Regions from separate parts of the Phytohabitans sp. LJ34 genome, predicted to be linked through region 1. Evidence: riboswitches for the same ligand, from Rfam matches in the RefSeq annotation. Region 1 holds a riboswitch; the other holds the start of a gene.
The links. Region 1 has a riboswitch for ZMP and ZTP ahead of glyA (serine hydroxymethyltransferase). Riboswitches for the same ligand answer to the same signal wherever they lie in the genome.
Positions count from the first base shown of each region.

Region 2: linked by a shared signal. The riboswitch ahead of ACTMTJ_RS32700 (bifunctional 5,10-methylenetetrahydrofolate dehydrogenase/5,10-methenyltetrahydrofolate cyclohydrolase) and the one ahead of glyA (serine hydroxymethyltransferase) in region 1 are both predicted to bind ZMP and ZTP.

Region 1 is NZ_JBQHDG010000003.1:207,272-216,377, forward strand. Features, by position in the region: gene ACTMTJ_RS06335 (homocysteine S-methyltransferase family protein) at 38-967, shown strand; gene ACTMTJ_RS06340 (hypothetical protein) at 977-1,447, shown strand; gene glyA (serine hydroxymethyltransferase) at 1,508-2,773, opposite strand; ZMP/ZTP riboswitch at 2,799-2,908, opposite strand; gene ACTMTJ_RS06350 (LacI family DNA-binding transcriptional regulator) at 2,951-3,970, opposite strand; gene ACTMTJ_RS06355 (extracellular solute-binding protein) at 4,192-5,463, shown strand; gene ACTMTJ_RS06360 (carbohydrate ABC transporter permease) at 5,469-6,461, shown strand; gene ACTMTJ_RS06365 (carbohydrate ABC transporter permease) at 6,461-7,351, shown strand; gene ACTMTJ_RS06370 (glycoside hydrolase family 2 protein) at 7,358-9,106, shown strand, end outside.
Region 2 is NZ_JBQHDG010000021.1:43,994-53,099, forward strand. Features, by position in the region: gene qcrC (cytochrome bc1 complex diheme cytochrome c subunit) at 1-107, shown strand, start outside; gene qcrA (cytochrome bc1 complex Rieske iron-sulfur subunit) at 104-1,198, shown strand; gene qcrB (cytochrome bc1 complex cytochrome b subunit) at 1,195-2,820, shown strand; ZMP/ZTP riboswitch at 2,883-2,965, shown strand; gene ACTMTJ_RS32700 (bifunctional 5,10-methylenetetrahydrofolate dehydrogenase/5,10-methenyltetrahydrofolate cyclohydrolase) at 2,979-3,851, shown strand; gene ACTMTJ_RS32705 (hypothetical protein) at 4,016-4,213, shown strand; gene ACTMTJ_RS32710 (hypothetical protein) at 4,270-5,160, shown strand; gene ACTMTJ_RS32715 (cytochrome c oxidase subunit 4) at 5,157-5,579, opposite strand; gene ctaC (aa3-type cytochrome oxidase subunit II) at 5,590-6,489, opposite strand; gene ACTMTJ_RS32725 (cysteine desulfurase family protein) at 6,589-7,701, shown strand; gene ACTMTJ_RS32730 (sulfurtransferase TusA family protein) at 7,698-7,919, shown strand; gene ACTMTJ_RS32735 (carbohydrate kinase family protein) at 7,925-8,899, opposite strand; gene erpA (iron-sulfur cluster insertion protein ErpA) at 9,067-9,106, opposite strand, start outside.

The sequences.
Region 1 (9,106 bases):
TAGAAACAGACTGATTAGTCTGTTACGGAGGGAAGCCATGTCCGCCGCCGCACTGCCGCAGATGTCCGGGCATCCGATCGTCACCGACGGTGGCCTGGAAACCGACCTCATCTACCACCACGGAGCCGACCTGCCGGACTTCGCCGCGTTTCCGCTCGTCGCCGACGACCGCGGGCGGGAGCTACTCACCCGCTACTACGGCGAGTACGTCGACATCGCCAGACGGGCCGGTGCCGGGCTCCAGCTGGAGACGCCGACCTGGCGGGCCAGCCAGGCCTGGGGCGACCGGCTCGGCTACTCGGCCGACCAGCTTCGCCGCGCCAACCGCGAATCGGTGACCATGCTCAAGAGACTGCGCGACGAGGCCGGCATCGACCCGCTGCTGATCAGCGGATGCCTCGGGCCGCGCGGAGACGGCTACGTCGCGGGCGAGGCGATCGACCCGGACGACGCGGCCGCGTACCACGCGCCACAGATCGAGGCGTTCGCCGAGGCGGGCGCCGATCTAATCACCGTCCTCACGCTGACCGGCACCGGCGAGGCAATCGGCATCGTCCGCGCCGCGCGGGCGGCCGGGTTGCCGGTGGCCGTGTCGTTCACGGTGGAGCGCGACGGGCGGCTCCCGGACGGCACGCCGCTGTCCGCGGCCATCATCGAGGTCGACGCCGCGGGCGGGCCCGACTATTTCATGGTCAACTGCGCTCACCCCACCCACATCGGGCCGGGCCTGACCGACGGCGGCGACTGGCGTTCCCGCATCGCCGGACTCCGCGCGAACGCGTCGACCCGCAGCCACGAGGAGCTCGACGCCGCGACGGAGCTGGACGAGGGCGACCCGGCGGAGCTGGCCCGCGCACAGGACGAGCTGCGTCCCCGCCTGCCGAGCCTGTCCCTCGTCGGCGGCTGCTGCGGCACCGACGCGCGCCACGTAGCCGCGATGTGGGGTGATGTCGGAGGCTCCGCCTAGGGTGCGCCTATGTCTGACGAACCGCGGGTCGACGAGCGGCACCCGGCCGCTGTGGTGACGGAGATGGTCGCGCGGGTGCTGGCCCTCGCCGAGACGTGGACGGCGTGGGACGGCAAGCCGCGGTCGGTCGACGACCGGATCTACACGCCACACAAGGCCATCCGCCGCGTCGCCGACCACCTCGTCGACCACCTGGCGCAGATCGAGGCGCAGCGTGCCGGCGTGCCTCCCATCCCCGATGCCTGGCACGCGTCCGCGTCGACCACGCCGGCCGACCTGGCGATGTTCACCGCCGAGGATCTCGACGAGGCGCGGAGCCGGCTCACGCGGCTGGCGCAGGTGTTCGACGTGCGGCTGAGGGCCTTGACAGAGGCCGAGCTCGACCGCCGCCCGGGCGGCGCCTGGTCCGCGCGGCAGATCGCCTTCCATCTGGAAGAGTCGCTGTACTACGCGAACGCGGTCGGCGACCTGAGCGGCTGAAGAGGGCATGAGGAGACGCCATGACCGCCGGGCGGCGGCCATGGCGTCTGGAAAGAGCGATCAGGCCTTGTAGCCGGGCATGGGGTAGGACGTGAGCAGGTCGCGGACCTCGCCCGCGATCCGGTCGAGTGCGCTGTCGTCTTCCTTCACCGCGGCCGTGACGGCCTCGTCCATCCACGCGGCGACCTGCGGCATCTGTGCCTCGGTCAGGCCGCGCGTCGTCAGCGCCGGTGTGCCCAGCCGGATGCCCGACGGGTCGAAGGGCTTGCGCGTGTCGTACGGAACGGTGTTGTAGTTGAGCTCGATGCCCGCCCGGTCGAGGGCCTTGGCCGCGGGCTTGCCGCCGATGCCCTTGCCGGTCAGGTCGGCGAGGATCAGGTGGTTGTCGGTGCCGCCGGAGATGAGGTCGAAGCCGCGCTCGATCAGCGCCGTGGCCAGGGCCTTGGCGTTGGCGACCACCTGGGCGGCGTAGTCGCGGAAGGCCGGCTGGGCGGCTTCGCGGAGTGCCACCGCGATGCCGGCGGTGGTGTGGTTGTGCGGGCCGCCCTGAAGGCCGGGGAAGACGGCCCGGTCGATGGCCTTGGCGTGCTCCTCGGTCGTGAGGATCATGGCGCCGCGCGGGCCGCGCAGGGTCTTGTGGGTCGTGGTGGTGATGACGTCGGCGTGGCCGACCGGGGTCGGGTGGGCGCCGCCGGCGATGAGGCCGGCGATGTGGGCGATGTCGGCGGCGAGCACCGCGCCGACCTCGCGGGCGATCTCCGCGAACGCGGCGAAGTCGATCGTCCGGGGGATGGCCGTGCCACCCGCGAAGATCACCTTGGGGCGCTCGCGGCGGGCGAGGTCGCGGACCTCGTCGAAGTCGATCAGGCCGGTCTCGCGGGAGACGTTGTAGCTGACCGAGTTGAACCACTTGCCGGTCGCGGAGACCGACCAGCCGTGGGTCAGGTGGCCGCCCATCGGCAGCGACATGCCCATGACCGTGTCACCCGGGCTGAGGAACGCCAGGTACACGGCGAGGTTGGCGGGCGAGCCCGAGTACGGCTGGACGTTGGCGTGGTCGACGCCGAAGAGCGCCTTGGCCCGCTCGATCGCGAGGGTCTCGATCTGGTCGACGAACTGCTGGCCCTCGTAGTAACGCTTGCCGGCGTAGCCCTCGGAGTACTTGTTGGTGAGGACCGTGCCGCTCGCCTCGAGCACCGCTTCGGAGACGTAGTTTTCCGAGGCGATCATGCGCAGCTTGTCGTGCTGGCGCTCGGCCTCACCCTCGACGAGGCGGGCGAGCTCAGGGTCGGCGGCGGTCAGGTGTGGGATTGCTGGCTCGTGCACGGCGAACTCCTGGCATGTCGACGATGACCGGCACCCAGGCGCGCGGTGCCGCGATCGTGGTCGCTCCCCGGTGGTCTCTTCCACCTCAACGAACCCTGTCGGAAAGGGTTCGATGCGCCAGTCGCGAGTACCCGATGAGCTTAGCGAACACCTCTCGAGGCGTGGTGAAGGCGCCGGCTACCGGCTGGCGGGTGCGGCCGTGCTGCCCCGAGGCGTGAGGTGGGCGGTCTCGTCCTGGTACGCCCCGATCGGCCGGCCCTCGATCGCGGCCAGGAGCTGGCGGGCCGCGTGTGCGCCATACGCCGGGATGTCGCGGCCCAGCGCGGTCAGCGGCGGGTGGGTGAGCTGGCACAGGGCCGAGTCGTCCCAGGCCACGATCGACAGGTCGCCGGGCACCGCGAGGCCCATCTCCTGCGCCACCGACAGGCCCGCGATGGCCATCACGTCGTTGTCGTAGATGATCGCCGTGGGTCGGCCGGCCGAGCTGAGGAAGCGGCGGGTGGCGCGGGCGCCCTCCTCGCCGGTGTAGTCCGAGGGCACGGTCAGCGACTGCTCCAGCCCCAGCCGCTCGGCCGCGTCGAGGAACGCCTGCCTGCGGATCTCGGTGTGCAGCAGCCCCGGCAGGCCGCCGACCCGCGCGATGCGACGGTGGCCGAGCGCCACGAGGTACTCCATGGTCTCCACCAGCGCCGCGGCGTCGTCGGCCCAGACGCTGGCCAGGCTGCCGGTGTGGCCGGGGCCGCCGATGACGACCGCGGGGAGCTGGAGCTCCTCCAGCACGGGCACGCGCCGGTCGTCGACCCGCAGGTCGCAGACGAACACGCCGTCCACCCGCCGCTCGCCCCACCAGCGCCGGTACACCGCGATCTCGGCATCCGGGTCGGCGACGACCTGGAGGGTCAGCGCGTACGACCGGGCCGACAGCTCCGCCTCGACGCCGCTGATCAGCTCCATGAAGAACGGCTCGATGCCGAGGATGCGCGCCGGACGGCACAGGGCGAGGCCGACCGCGTTGGCGGTGGCCCCGGAGAGCGCGCGGGCGGCGCTGTTGGGGTTGAAACCGATCTCCTGAGCTATCGCGATGATGCGCTGCCGGGTCGCCTCGGAGACGCCTGGCTGCCCGTTGAGGGCGTACGACACGGCGCCTTTGGAGACTCCGGCACGCCGCGCGATGTCAGCGATGGTGGGTCGCTTCACGGGCGCTCCTTAGTCACAAGCCGTCCTACGCTACCGCGCGCCCAGGTCAGAGCGGGTCTGCCGCAGGACGCTTGTCCGGTTAAGTGACCTTCAAATTACAGGTTGATCTAGGCGTTAACACGCCATTGACACTGTCTGAGGCCGGCCGTACCGTGTGCCTACTCAACCGGTTCAGTCAACACTCATCAATGATGTGGCGCTAGTCATATGTGGAGGCACTTATGCGTACGCGATTGGCGGTCGTCACGGCCGCGGCCGCGATAACCGCTCTGGTCGCCGGCTGCACCACCTCCTCCGGTGGCGGAGACGAGCCGGCGCAGGACGCCGAGGGTCCCGCCACCCTGACGTTCTGGAACACCGGCACCGACGAGGGCGCCCAGGCGCTCCAGGTCGCCGCGGACAAGTACAAGGAGTCTCACCCCAACGTCACGATCAAGGTGCAGGCGATCTCCTGGGACGACGGGCACGCGAAGGTGCTCACCGCCGCCACCTCCAAGACCGGGCCGGACATCATCTCCGGCGGCATGTCGTGGGGCATCGAGTTCGGCGAGCTGGGCGGCATGATCGACCTCAACAAAGAGGACATCGGCGACATCAAGGCGAAGACCCAGCCCGAGGTGCTCAAGTCGATCACGTCGCAGGACGGCTCGGTATACGGCGTTTCTCTGGACAACGCGTTCTACCTCCTCTACTACCGCCCCGACCTGCTCACGAAGGCCGGGCTGAGCGGCCCGCCGAAGACGTGGGAGGAGCTGACCTCGGCGATCACCAAGCTGAAGGCGGCCGGCGTGAAGACCCCGCTGGTGGAAAACTGGAGCACCTTCGAGTGGCTGCCCTGGTTCAACTGGCTCAAGCAGGCCGGCGGCTCCCTCTACGCCGACGACTGCTCCAAGGCCACCATCGACAGCGAGCAGGCGGTGCTCGCCACCACCAAGTGGGCCGAGCAGTACAAGAAGTTCGGCGTGCCGAAGGCCGCCAACGACTCCGCCGCGGGCCTCGCCAAGGGCGACGTCGCCATGGCCATCGACGGCTCCTGGGTGGTCAACGGCATCGACACCGCACACCCGGGCCTCAAGGGCAAGTGGCAGGTCGCCGCTCTCCCGACCGGTCCCGCGGGCGCCGGCACGTTCGTCGGCGGCCGGATCATCGGCGTGATGTCCTACTCCAAGTTCCCGAAGGCCGCGGTCGACTTCATCAAGTGGCTGTACACGGACGAGGCCATCCAGCTGGTCCAGAAGGAGACCTTCAACAAGGGCGGTGAGCTGTGGCTCTCGCCGCGGCCGGAGCTCGTCGACAGCCTCAACGCCACCGACAACGTGAAGCAGACGCTCAAGACCACGATGGAGACCATCAGCGGCCCGCCCAACTGCAAGGGCTGGGAGATCAGCGGCTCCGAGGTGACCAAGAAGCTCCAGTCGGTCGTCAACGACAACGTCGACCCGAAGAAGGCGCTCACCGAGGCCGCGACCATCATGAACAACAACCTCAAGTAGGGCCCGTGGCCACACCGACCACCACCGCGCCGGCGCCGGGTGCGCCGGCCGCGGGGGCCAAAGGTCCCGATCGGGTACGCCGGGTGAAGCGCTCGCCCGCCCTGCGGCGCATGCGGCTGCGGCGGGCGCTACCCGGATACCTGATGCTGCTGCCGTTCGCCGTGCTGTTCATCGGGTTTCTGGTGTGGCCGCTGGCAAACTCGCTGTACTTCGCGTTCACGAACTACAACGGCGTCAAGCCACCGTCCTTTGTGGGCTTCGACAACTTCCAGCGGCTGTGGTTCGAGGACGACCGGTTCCGCAAGGCGATCGTCAACTCGTTCGTCTACGTCGCCGCCGCCGTGACACTCACTACCGGGCTGGCGCTGGCTCTGGCGGTCGCCTTCCGCGGCACGAGCTGGCGCGACCGCATCATGCGCACGCTGTTCTTCCTGCCCGCCGTCACCTCCACGATCGCGGTCGCGCTGATCTGGCGGTGGATCTTCTCCGGTGAGGACTTCGGGCTCGCCAACACGGTGGTCGGCTGGTTCGGCGCGGAGCCAGTGCAGTGGCTCGCCACACCACACTGGACGATCCCGATCCTGGTGCTGATGGCGGTCTGGGGCGGCTGCGGCTACGGCATGGTGATTTTCGTGGCCGGGCTCAACGCGATACCGGAGGAGCACTACGAGTCGGCGCGGCTCGACGGCGCCACCGCGTGGCAGCAGTTCTGGTACATCACGCTGCCGCAGCTCAAACCCGTCACCACGTATGTCGTGATCACGAGCCTCATCTCGGCCTTCCAGATCTTCGAGGCGGTCTACATCGTCTTCCGTGCCGTCAGCACCGTCGGCGGCGTACAGGACAGCGGGCTGATGCTCGTGCCGTACCTCTACGACATGGGCTTCACGAAGTTCCAGCTCGGCTACGCCTCCGCGATCGCGTGGTCGCTCTTCGTCATCATCTTCATCGTGAGCATGATCCAGCTCCGGGTCACCCGCGCGCTGAGGGAGCTGTGATGCGACGCAACCTGTGGCCGACCGTTGCTCGGCTCCCGCTGTACATCTTCGGCGTCACCATGCTGGTGCCCTTCTACTGGATGGTCACCGCGGCCTTCAAACCGGTGCCGGAGCTGACCAAGAACCCACCGAGCTTCGTGCCGACCGACCCGACAGTGGACGCTTTCTACGAGCCCAAGTACGACCCCGACCAACGGGGTGAGCAGATCGTTTCCGGCCTCTTCCAGCGCTTCACCGACGTGCCAGGCGGCTTCGGGCGGTTCATGTTCAACAGCCTCGTCGTCGCCACCAGCATCACGGTGCTCTCGCTGCTGCTCGCCTCGCTCGCCGCGTACGCGCTGACCAAGATGGACCTGCCCGGCAAGCGGTTCATCTTCGTGGTCATCGTGGCCTCGATGATGGTGCCCTGGCAGGTCAGCCTGATCCCCAACTACCTCATCGTGCGCAACCTGGGCTGGCTCAACAGCTACGAGGGATACATCATCCCGGCGCTCGCCAAGGCGTTCGTCGTCTTCTTCCTGGTGCAGTACATGCGCTCGATCCCGGACGACCTCGTGCACGCGGCCCGGGTCGACGGCGCGGGGGAGTGGCGGATCTGGTGGCGGGTGGTGATGCCGCTGATGCGGCCGGCGCTCGCCGCGATGGCCATCTTCGTGGTGCTCGCCGAGTGGAACAACTTCCTGTGGCCGCTCATCATCGTGCAGAGCGACGACATGGCCAACCTGCCCGTCGCGCTCTCCCGGCTCAACGCGTCCAACGCGTTCAACCCGCAACACATGGCGGTCATCATGGCCGCCTCCTTGCTCACGTCCCTGCCCACCGTCATCGTTTTCTTGTTCTTCCAGAAGCACTTCACCAGGGGCATCGCGCTGTCCGGCATCAAGGGGTAACTACACATGGGTACATTCCGACCGCTGCACGACGGTTGGACAGTGGCATCGGCAGACTCTTCGGTCGAGCCGGTGCCGGCGGCCGTTCCCGGCTGCGTCCACACCGACCTGCTGGCTGCCGGCCGCATTCCCGATCCGTACCTCGACGAGAACGAGACAGCGCTGCGCTGGATCGGCCACACCGACTGGGTGTACGAGACGGCGTTCCAGTGGGACGGGGGCGACGATCCGCGCGTCGACCTCGCCTGCGCCGGGCTGGACACCGTCGCCACCGTCACCCTCAACGGCGTCGAGCTTGGCACCACCGCCAACATGCACCGGTCGTACCGGTTCGACGCGCGCCCGTACCTGCGGCCCGGCGAAAACCGGCTGCGCGTCCACTTCGGATCGGCGTACCGGTACGCGGAGGAAATGCGGGCCCAGCTCGGCGACCGGCCCAACGCGTACCCGGACCCGTTCAACCTCATCCGCAAGATGGCCTGCAACTTCGGGTGGGACTGGGGCCCCAACGTCGTCACCGCCGGCATCTGGCAGCCGATCGGCCTGCACAGCTGGGGCACCGCGCGGCTGGCCGCCGTCCGTCCACTGGTGACGGTCGAAGACGGGGTCGGGCGCGTCGCCGTACACGTGGACGTGGAGCGGGAGAGTGACGAACCCCTCGCGGTCAGCGCGGCGGTGGCCGGCTTCCGGGCCGAAACCACCATCCCGCCCGGCGAGCGCACCGCCGTCGTGACGCTGGAGGTCCGCGACCCCGAGCTGTGGTGGCCCCGGGGGTACGGCGAGCAGGCCCGCCACCTGCTCGACGTGACCCTGCGCTCGGCGGAAGGGGCCGCGGTCGACACCTGGCAGCGGCGGATCGGCTTCCGCTCGGTGCGACTCGACACGACCCCGGACGCGCACGGCACCCCGTTCACGATCGTGGTCAACGGCGTGCCGGTCTTCGCCCGCGGCGTCAACTGGATACCCAACGACACGTTCGTCACCCGGATGACCCGCGAGCGGTACGCGGAGCGGCTCGAGCAGGCCTGCGACGCCAACGTCAACCTGCTCCGGATCTGGGGCGGCGGCCGGTACGAGTCCGAGGAGTTCTACGACCTGGCCGACGAGCTAGGGCTGCTCGTCGTGCAGGACTTCCTCTTCGCCTGCGCCGCGTACCCGGAGGAGGAGCCGCTCGCCAGCGAGGTGGCGGCCGAGGCGCGGGAGCAGGTGACCCGGCTCGCCAGCCACCCGAGCCTCGTGGCCTGGTTCGGCAACAACGAAAACATCTGGGGCTTTCACGACTGGGGTTGGCCGGAACGACTCGAAGGGCGCACCTGGGGCGAGGGCTACTACATGCGGGTGCTGCCGGACATCGTCGCCGAGCTCGACCCCACCCGCCCGTACTGGCCGGGCAGCCCGTACTCCGGCCGCCCCGACCGGCACCCCAACGAGCCGGCACACGGCAGCATGCACATCTGGGACGTCTGGAACGACCGGGACTACACCCACTACCGCGACTACCGCCCCCGGTTCGTCGCGGAGTTCGGCTACCAGGGCCCGCCCGCGTACGCCACGCTGCGCCGCTCGGTCAGCGACGAGCCGCTGGCGCACGACTCGCCCGGCATGCGCCACCACCAGAAGGCGCTCGACGGCGACGCCAAGCTCCAGCGTGGACTCGACGCGCACCTGCCGGCACCCCGCGACTTCGACGACTGGCACTACCTCACACAGGTCAACCAGGCCCGCGCGCTCGCACTCGGCATCGAGCACTTCCGG
Region 2 (9,106 bases), on a different contig from region 1:
GCTGGGGCATGGGGCGCTTCGGTCCGGTGACCGAGGGTCTCGCGATCTTCCTGGTCGGCATCGTCGCTCTGGTGTTCGCGGCTCTCTGGATTGCGGGGAAGTCATGACCACGGATACACACGCACACGGCCACGACGTCGAGCCGGAAGAGGTCGACATCGACGACCCGCGGCTGTCGCGGTTCGAGATCGTCCGCGAGGGCGCGCGGCGTGACGGTGTCGAGATCGTCCACTACGAAGACCCGTTCCCGCTCAAGGGTGGCAAGGCCGAGCGGCGCGTGGTCCGCACCGTCATGCTGTTCTTCCTGCTCACCGGCCTGGCGTCGACGGCCTTCATGGTCATCTACATCTGGTGGCCGTGGGAGTACGAGCTGGGCGCCAACAACAGCAAGCTCTACACCCCGCTGCTCGGCCTCACCCTCGGCATCGCGCTGCTCGGCATCGGCTTCGGCATCCTCCTCTGGGGCAAGAAGCTGATGCCGCGGGAGATCGCGATCCAGGACCGGCACGACGGCCCGTCCGACCGGGTGCAGCGCAAGCTGACCGGCAACACGATGGCCTACATCGTCGACGAGCTGGGCATCAAGCGCCGCAAGACGCTCGGCCTGGCCGCGCTGCTCGGCCTCGCCCCGGTCGGCCTCGTCGCCGCCGCCCCGCTCATCGGTGGCCTGATCAAGAGCCCGACCAAGGACCGCATCCTCTTCCGCACCGGCTGGGACCCGGCCGGCAACGGGGGCCGCCTCGTGCGGCTGACCCGCGAGGACGGCACGCCGATCCGGCCCGAAGACGTGAGCGTCGGCGGCCAGATGACGGTCTTCCCGGGCATCCCCGAAGGCGCCACCAACGAGCACGCCGACTCACCCACCCTGCTGATCCACCTGCGGGAGGACGACGCGGCGAAGGCGGCGAGCACCGCCAAGCCGGTCAACGAGGGCGCCCAGTGGCAAAACTTCGTGGCGTACTCGAAGATCTGCACCCACGCCGGCTGCCCGGCCAGCCTGTACGAGCAGGAGACCAACCGCCTGCTCTGCCCGTGTCACCAGTCGCAGTTCCTGATCACCGACAACGCCCGACCGATCTTCGGGCCGGCCACGCGTAGCCTGCCTCAGCTGCCCATCGAGGTAGACGAGGAAGGGTTCTTCGTGGCAACGTCCGACTACAAGGTGGCTGTTGGGCCAGCATTTTGGGAGCGGCCATGAAGCGCCGGAAGGTAGACGTCAGCGCGGTGCCCGCCAAGGTGGCCGGTGGGCTGGACGATCGGTTCCAGGCGGCCACACCGCTGCGCAACATCCTCAACAAGGTCTTCCCAGACCACTGGTCGTTCCTGCTGGGCGAGATCGCGCTGTTCTCGTTCATCGTCCTGCTGCTGACCGGCACGTTCCTGACGTTCTTCTACGACCCGTCGCTGAGCACGACGACGTACGACGGCAGCTACGCGCCGCTGCGCGGCGTCCACATGTCGCAGGCGTACGCGTCGAGCCTCAACCTCTCGTTCGACGTGCGCGGCGGCCTGATCATGCGGCAGATGCACCACTGGGCCGCGCTGACGTTCATGTCGGCGATCGTGGTGCACATGTTCCGGATCTTCTTCACCGGCGCGTTCCGCAAGCCGCGTGAGACGAACTGGATCATCGGCTCGCTGCTCTTCTGGATCGGCTTCCTGGCCGGCTTCACCGGCTACTCGCTCCCGGACGACGCGCTTTCCGGCACCGGCCTGCGGATCGCCTCGGCGATCATGCTGTCGATCCCGGTGATCGGCTCGTGGGTGACCACGTCGATCTTCGACGGCGAGTTCCCCGGCCACGTGATCATGGGCCGTTTCTACATCGCGCACGTGCTGCTCATCCCGGGTGCGCTGCTCGCGTTGATCAGCGTCCACCTGGGCCTCGTCTTCAAGCAGAAGCACACCCAGTGGCCCGGCCCCGGCCGCACCGAGCACAACGTGGTCGGCGAGCGCTTCGTGCCGCGGTACACGATCAAGCAGGGCGGCTTCTTCATGATCGTCTTCGGCGTCATCGCGCTGATGGGCGGTCTGTTCCAGATCAACCCGATCTGGCTCTTCGGCCCGTACGAGGCGTACACGGTCTCGGCGGCCAGCCAGCCCGACTGGTACGTGATGTTCCTGGACGGCTCGACGCGGCTCTTCCCGGCCTGGGAGATACGTTTCGACCTCTGGGGCTGGGGTGACGGCTACACCATCCCGCCGATCTTCTGGCCCACGGTGGTGTTGCCTGGCATCTTGACGATGCTGCCGCTGGCCTATCCGTTCATCGAGGCCAGGCTGACCAAGGACTACCGGGCGCACAACCTGCTCCAGCGCCCCCGCGACGTGCCCGCCCGCACCGCGCTCGGCGCGATGGCGATCGCGTTCTGGGTGGTCCTGACGCTCTCCGGCGGCAACGACGTGATCGCCGACAAGTTCCACATCAGCCTCAACGCGATGACCTGGGCCGGCCGCATCCTGCTGCTGCTCGCACCGCCGATCGCCTACTACGTCACCTACCGGATCTGCCTGGGCCTCCAGCAGCACGACCGCGAGGTGCTGGCACACGGCGTGGAGACGGGCATCATCCGGCGGCTGCCGGACGGCCGGTTCATCGAGGTGCACCAGCCGCTCGCGCCGGTCGACGAGCACGGGCACGGCAGCCTCGAGTACGCCGGCTGGGTGGTCCCGAAGAAGATGAACCGGCTGGGCGCGCTCGGCCCGGCCATCCGCGGCTTCTTCTTCCCGATCGAAAAGCCGGCCGAGGCGCCGGTCTCCCCCGGCCACCCGCCGGTCACGGCCGCGCCGTCCACGGACCGCGAAGAGATCACCAAGTAATCGCCGTACTTCCCGGGAGGCCGCGGTCCGCGTCAGCGGGCCGCGGCCTTTTGGCATGATGGACCCACGTGCGACTGGCGGCACTGGGATGGGTCTCACCATCGGGGAGCCTGCGTCGCGGGCGCCGACCGCCTGGGTGCCCGCGCCGAGGAGCGCGCATGTCCGCCCGACTGTTGCCCGGCGCACCCGTAGCCGAAGCCGTCCTCGCCGAGACCGCCGCCGCGGCCGCCGACCTCCGCGCCCGCGGTGTCACGCCCAGCCTGGCCACCATCCTTGTCGGCGACGACGAGGCCAGCGCCGGCTACATCCGCATCAAGCAGCGCCAGGCCGCCGAGCTCGGCTTCGCGTCGCCGCACGAGCACCTGCCGGCCACCGCCACCCAGGCCGACCTGGAGCAGGCCATCGGGCGCTTCAACGCGGACCCGGCCGTGCACGGGCTGCTCGTGCAGTACCCCGTCCCGGCCCACATGGACTACGACGCGGCGCTTCAGCGCATCGACCCGGACAAGGACGTCGACGGCATGCACCCGCTCAACATGGGTCGGCTCGCGGTCGGCCTGCCCGGCCCGCTGCCGTGCACGCCCGCGGGGATCGAGGCGCTGCTGGCGCACTACGAGATACCGGTGGCGGGGCGCGAGGTCGTGATCCTCGGCCGGGGCGCGACGCTCGGGCGGCCGCTGGCGATGCTGCTCGCGCAGAAGCGGCCGACAGCCAACGCGGCGGTGACCGTGGTGCACACCGGCGTGCCCGACTGGGACCGGTACACGCGGCGGGCGGACATCCTTGTCGCGGCCGCCGGCGTGCCGGGCATCATCCGGCCGGAGCACGTCCGGCCGGGGGCGGTGGTGGTCGGTGCCGGCGTGCGGTACGAGGGGCGGCGGCTCCTGCCGGACGTGGACGAGGCGTGTGCGGAGGTCGCCGGCGCGATCACCCCTCGGGTGGGCGGGGTCGGGCCCACGACGGTGGCGATGCTCTTCCGCAACGCGGTGCGCGCCGCCGCCGTTCGAACAGATGGCCGACACGCCGGCTAGCCTCCCCCACTTCGGGTCCTCGCCGTGGCACGTTGAAGAACTACAACCGGGTAGTTCCCGCTTCCAGTGAGCGAGCTCGCGAGCGAACCATTGGGCTCAGTGGTGACAAACGACGCTGCCGCCACAACCAGACGGCCGTAGCAGAGGAGAGACCCGTGCGAGAGATGCACTGTGCTACCTGTCAGGCCGAGATGCCGTTCGAGGCACTGCCCGTGTCCGCCGAAGACGACGGCGCCGACGAGTTTCCCGAGCTGGTCTGCACCGGCTGCGGCACCGCCGTGGTGGTCGCGCCCTTCACCCTGCGGGTCTGGCTGCGCGGCCGGGGCACCGCGATCGCCCCACAGCAGCGCAGAGCGGCCTAGAGCGCCGCACGCTATATCGGTAGACCCGCGCACGCTCCTGGGCCACCGTGGCCCTTGTGAACGACGCTGAGCGGCGGGTCTGGGGGCGGCTCCCCGACGGCACCCGCGATTCGCTGGCCGCGCTGCCGGCCTCCGACCTCCAGACCTTGCTGCTCTCGGTGGCCCGGATGCGCGCCTCCCGGGTACGCCCGCCAGACCTGCTGCGCCGCTGGCGCGAAGACCGCTTCGTCCGCCCCGCCCCCAGCGACCCCCGCGCGCTTGCCGCCCTGGAAGCCCGGATGTGGCGGCGGCTGCCCGCCGACTTCGAGGGCGTGGAGCTGTCGCCGGTCGTGCCGCTTGGCACGTGTTCGGCGGTCACGCCGCAAAGCCAGGACCGGATCGTCTCCACCGTGCGGAGCGCCGAGGTGGTCAGCGACTCCACCAACGCGCTCGCCATCGAGGCCGCCGACCGGCGACTGCGCCAGCCCGCCGGCGGCGAGGTGCACCTCGCCGCGTGCCACCGCATGCTGCGGGCGCAACGCTTCCCGGCGGGGTTCGGATCGCATTTCCGCCTCTTCACGCTGGTCTCCAGCGCCCGCGACACCGGCTCCGGCGCTACCGAGGCGCGGCTGCTGGTCCGCCACCTGAGCTACTGGCAGAGCGTCCTGCCCGCGGAGGCCAGGCCGCGGCTCATGTACACCGTCTTCGACAGCCCGGTGCTCCGCGACCGGATCGACGACACCGTGGCACCCGCCGTGCACATCGTCGAACAGCCCGACCGGCAGCACGGCCGCGGCTACTACGTCGACGGGGCCGTCCGCATCGCGGCCGGAGACGGTGACGAGATCGGCGACGGCGGCTTCACGACCTGGACCGCGCAGCTGATGGGCAACGCCAAGGAGCGCTGCCTGGTCTCCTGCGTGGCCACCGAGCGGCTGGCCACCATCCTCGGGCCTGAGGTCGCCTAGTGCTCGGCGGTGCGGCGGGTGCCGGTGTAGTACTCGAACAGCAGGCCGCACGTCGCGGCGGTGACCGCGATCATGCCGGCCACCAGCAGCCAGACCATCCAGAACACCAGGCCGAGGCCGGCCACCGTCGCGGCGAGCGCGAGGCCGAAGGGCCAGTAACTGCCCGGGCTGAAGAATCCGATCTCGCCCGCGCCCTCGGCGATCTCGGCGTCCGACCGGTCTTCCGGCCGGGGGTCGATGCGGCGGGACACGAACCAGAAGAAGCCACCGCACATCGTCGTCAGCAGGGCGGAGAGCAGCAGCGCGATCGTGCCCACCCAGTCGAGGCCGATGTCGTACCAGGTCCACCACGCGTAGACGGCGCAGGCGACGTAGAGGAACACCGACACGACGGCGAAGATCTTGTACTCGGTCTTCATCGCGCTGTCCTCATTCTCCGCCGGACGGATTGAAGTTCGAGACGTTGCGCTTCGTTTCGAACGGCTCGGTGGTGGTCGCCAGCGGCTCCTCACCGATCGAGGTCAACGCCTCCTGCGTCGTGGCGCCATCCCGCTTGGCCTGGAGGAACCGCTCGTACTCGTCCGGCGAGACCACGCGCAGCTCGAAGTTCATCATCGAGTGGTAGGTGCCGCACAGCTCGGCACACCGCCCCACGTACGCGCCCTCCTGGTCGATGCTCGCGACCTCGAAGACGTTGCGCACGTTGCCGGGGAAGACGTCGCGCTTGAAGAGCAGCTCGGGCACCCAGAACGAGTGGATGACGTCCTTGCTGGTCTCCTCGAAGCGGATCGGCTGGCCGGTGGGGAGCACGAGCACCGGGATCACGTCGCTGGAGCCGAGCGTGGAGGCGACGGTGTTGGCGTCTTCACCCTCGCCGTCGCGGTAGTTGAACTGCCAGTTCCACTTGAAGGCGACGACCTCGACCACCACCGGGTCGTCGTACCGGCCGGTCTTGTCGACATCCGTCTGGACGACCGCCGTGTAGTAGAACAGCACGCACACGACCAGGATCGGGGCGATCGTGTAGAGGAACTCCATCGGCATGTTGTAGCGGGTCTGCACCGGCAGCTCGGCGCCGCGCTTGCGGTAGCGCACCACGCACCAGAAGATCAGGCCCCACACCAGCGCGCCGACCGCGAGGGCCGCGATGGTCGAGCCGATCCACAGGTCGTACATGCGGTTGGCCTGCGGTGTGATGCCTTCTTCCGGCCAGCCGAAGCCACTGAACGCCGACCCGACGTCACAGCCCCCCAGCAGGGTCACCAGTGCCAGAGCGCCGGCGCCGAGCCCGGCGAGCCGGCCAACCCGGCCGCGCGCACCCCTTGCGATCACCTGGTCCTGCCTCCCTAGCAGTGCCGTAGCAAGCAACCGGCACATTACTCGACCATGCATCTACTACACGTCGTGGGGGTAGGTAGCGTCGCACTCATGCAGGCGTTCTTCGACGCCGCCTCGGGCGCGCCGCTCCACCCGGTCGCGCGCCAGGCGCTGCTCGCCGCCCTCGACGACGGCTGGGCCGATCCCGGAAAGCTTTATACGCAGGCCCGCCGGGCACGCCAGCTTCTCGACGCGGCGCGGTCCGCGACCGCCGAGATTCTGGGGGTACGGCCGGACGAGATCGCCTTCACCCCCGGCGGCACCGCCGCGGTGTGGTTGGCGATCGAGGGTGCCCGGAGAGGGCGGCGCCGGATCGGTAGCACCCTTGTGCACTCGGCGATCGAGCATTCCGCCGTGCTCCACGCGGCGGGTGACGACGGGGTGAGCGTGCCGGTCGACCGGCTCGGCCACCTCGACCTGGCCGCGTGGCGGAGGGCGGTGGGCGGTGACGGTGTCGCCCTCGCCGCGCTGATCAGCGCCAGCCACGAGGTGGGCACGGTCCAGCCGGTGGCCGAGGCGGCCGAGGCGTGCGCCGCACACGGTGTACCCCTCTATGTGGACGCGGCCCAGTCGGTCGGCCGGGTGCCGGTACCCGATGGGTGGTCTCTGCTGACGGCGAGCGCGCGCAAGTGGGGCGGCCCGGCCGGGGTGGGGCTTCTGGTGGTGCGCAAGGGGACGCGCTGGATCTCGCCGTACCCCGAGGATGGTGGCCGGGACACCGGCCGTGACCTGCCCGCGATCGTGGCCGCCGCGGCGGCCCTGCGTGCGGTGGCCGCGGAGGCCGTGGCCGAGGCGGCGCGGCTGGGTCCGCTGGTCGACCGCGTCCGGGCCGTAGTGCCCGCGACGGTGCCGGACGTCGAGGTGGTCGGCGACCCGGTGGCGCGGCTGCCGCACCTCGTCACGTTCTCCTGCCTGTACGTGGACGGCGAGGCGCTGCTGCACGCGCTCGACCGGCGCGGCTTCGCGGTGTCGTCGGGCTCGTCGTGCACGTCGTCCACGTTGCGCCCCAGTCACGTGCTGGAGGCGATGGGCGTGCTGTCGCACGGCAACGTGCGCGTCTCGCTGCACCGGCAGACCACGGAGGCCGAGGTGGAGCGCTTCCTGGCCGAGTTGCCGGGCGTCGTGGCCGACCTGCGCGCCGAGGCGGGGGTGATGGGCCTGTGATCGTGCTGGACTGCCTCGGCCAGCGGTGCCCGCTGCCGGTGATCGCGCTGGCCCGGCGCCTGCCCGAGGTCGAGGTGGGCGAGGTCGTACGGGTGCTCGCCGACGACCCCGCGGCGGCCAACGACATCCCGGCCTGGTGCCGGATGCGCGGGCAGGAATACGTGGGCGCGACGACCGTCGACGGCTCTCCCGCCTTCGACGTGCGCCGCGCCCGGTAAACCGATCAGGGGAGGTGCGGGCGGACCTCCTCGGCCGCCTCGTCGCCGTACGCGCCGGCGAGGCGCTTGAGGAACGCGTCGGACCGGATTTCGTACTCCTGCGGGCCGACCGTCTCCAGCACCAGCGCGGCGACGAGCGAGCCGACCTGCGCGGAGCGCTCCAGGCTCAGGCCCCACGAGCGGGCGGAGAAGAAGCCGGCGCGGAAGCCGTCGCCGACGCCGGTGGGGTCTTCGGTGCGCACGTCCGGCACGACCGGCACGTGGATGCGCTCGAGGTCGCGCCCGGTGATCTCGACACCGTCCTTGCCGAGCGTGGTGACCCGGATGCCGACAAGGTCGAGCATCTGCTCGCCGGAGAGGCCGGTCTTGTTTTCCAGCAGCGACTTTTCGTAGTCGTTGGTGAGCAGGTAGGCCGCGCCGTCGATGAGCTTGCTCAGGTCGCCGCCGTCCATCCGGGCCATCTGCTGGGAAATGTCCGCGACGAACGGGTAGCCGCGCTCGCGGCACTCCTGCGAGTGGCGGATCATCGCGTCGGGGTCGTTGGGGCTGACCAGCACCAGGTCGAGCCCGCCCACCCGGTCGGCGACCGGGGCGAGCTCGATGTTGCGGGCCTCGCTCATCGCGCCGGCGTAGAACGAGGCGATCTGGCACAGGTCGTTGTCAGTGGTGCAGACGAAGCGCGCGGTGTGTGCCACCTCGCTGACGTGCACCGACTCGCAGTCGACGCCGTGGCGCTCCAGCCACGAGCGGTAGTCGGCGAAGTCGGCGCCCACCGCGCCGAGGAGCACGGGGCGCAGACCGAGCTGGGCCATGCCGAACGCGATGTTGGCGGCGATGCCACCGCGCCGCACGACCAGGTCGTCGACAAGGAACGAGAGCGAGACCTTGTGGAGCTGGTCGGCGATGAGCTGGTCGGCGAACCGGCCAGGGAAGTGCATCAGGTGGTCGGTGGCGATCGAGCCGGTAACGGCGATCTTCATAGCGCCCTCGCGATCGGGTACGGGGGGTGTCCGGTGCGCCGTCAGCCTACCCACACCGTTAGAGCCCTGGTCGCGTCACAGTCGTGTTCCGGCCACCGTCAGGACACAAGAGTGGGCCACCCCGATGCGGGTGGCCCACTCCGAACGTGCTGTGTCGAGGTGGCGGCTCAGTGGAACGAGTCGCCGCACGCGCACGAGCCCTGCGCG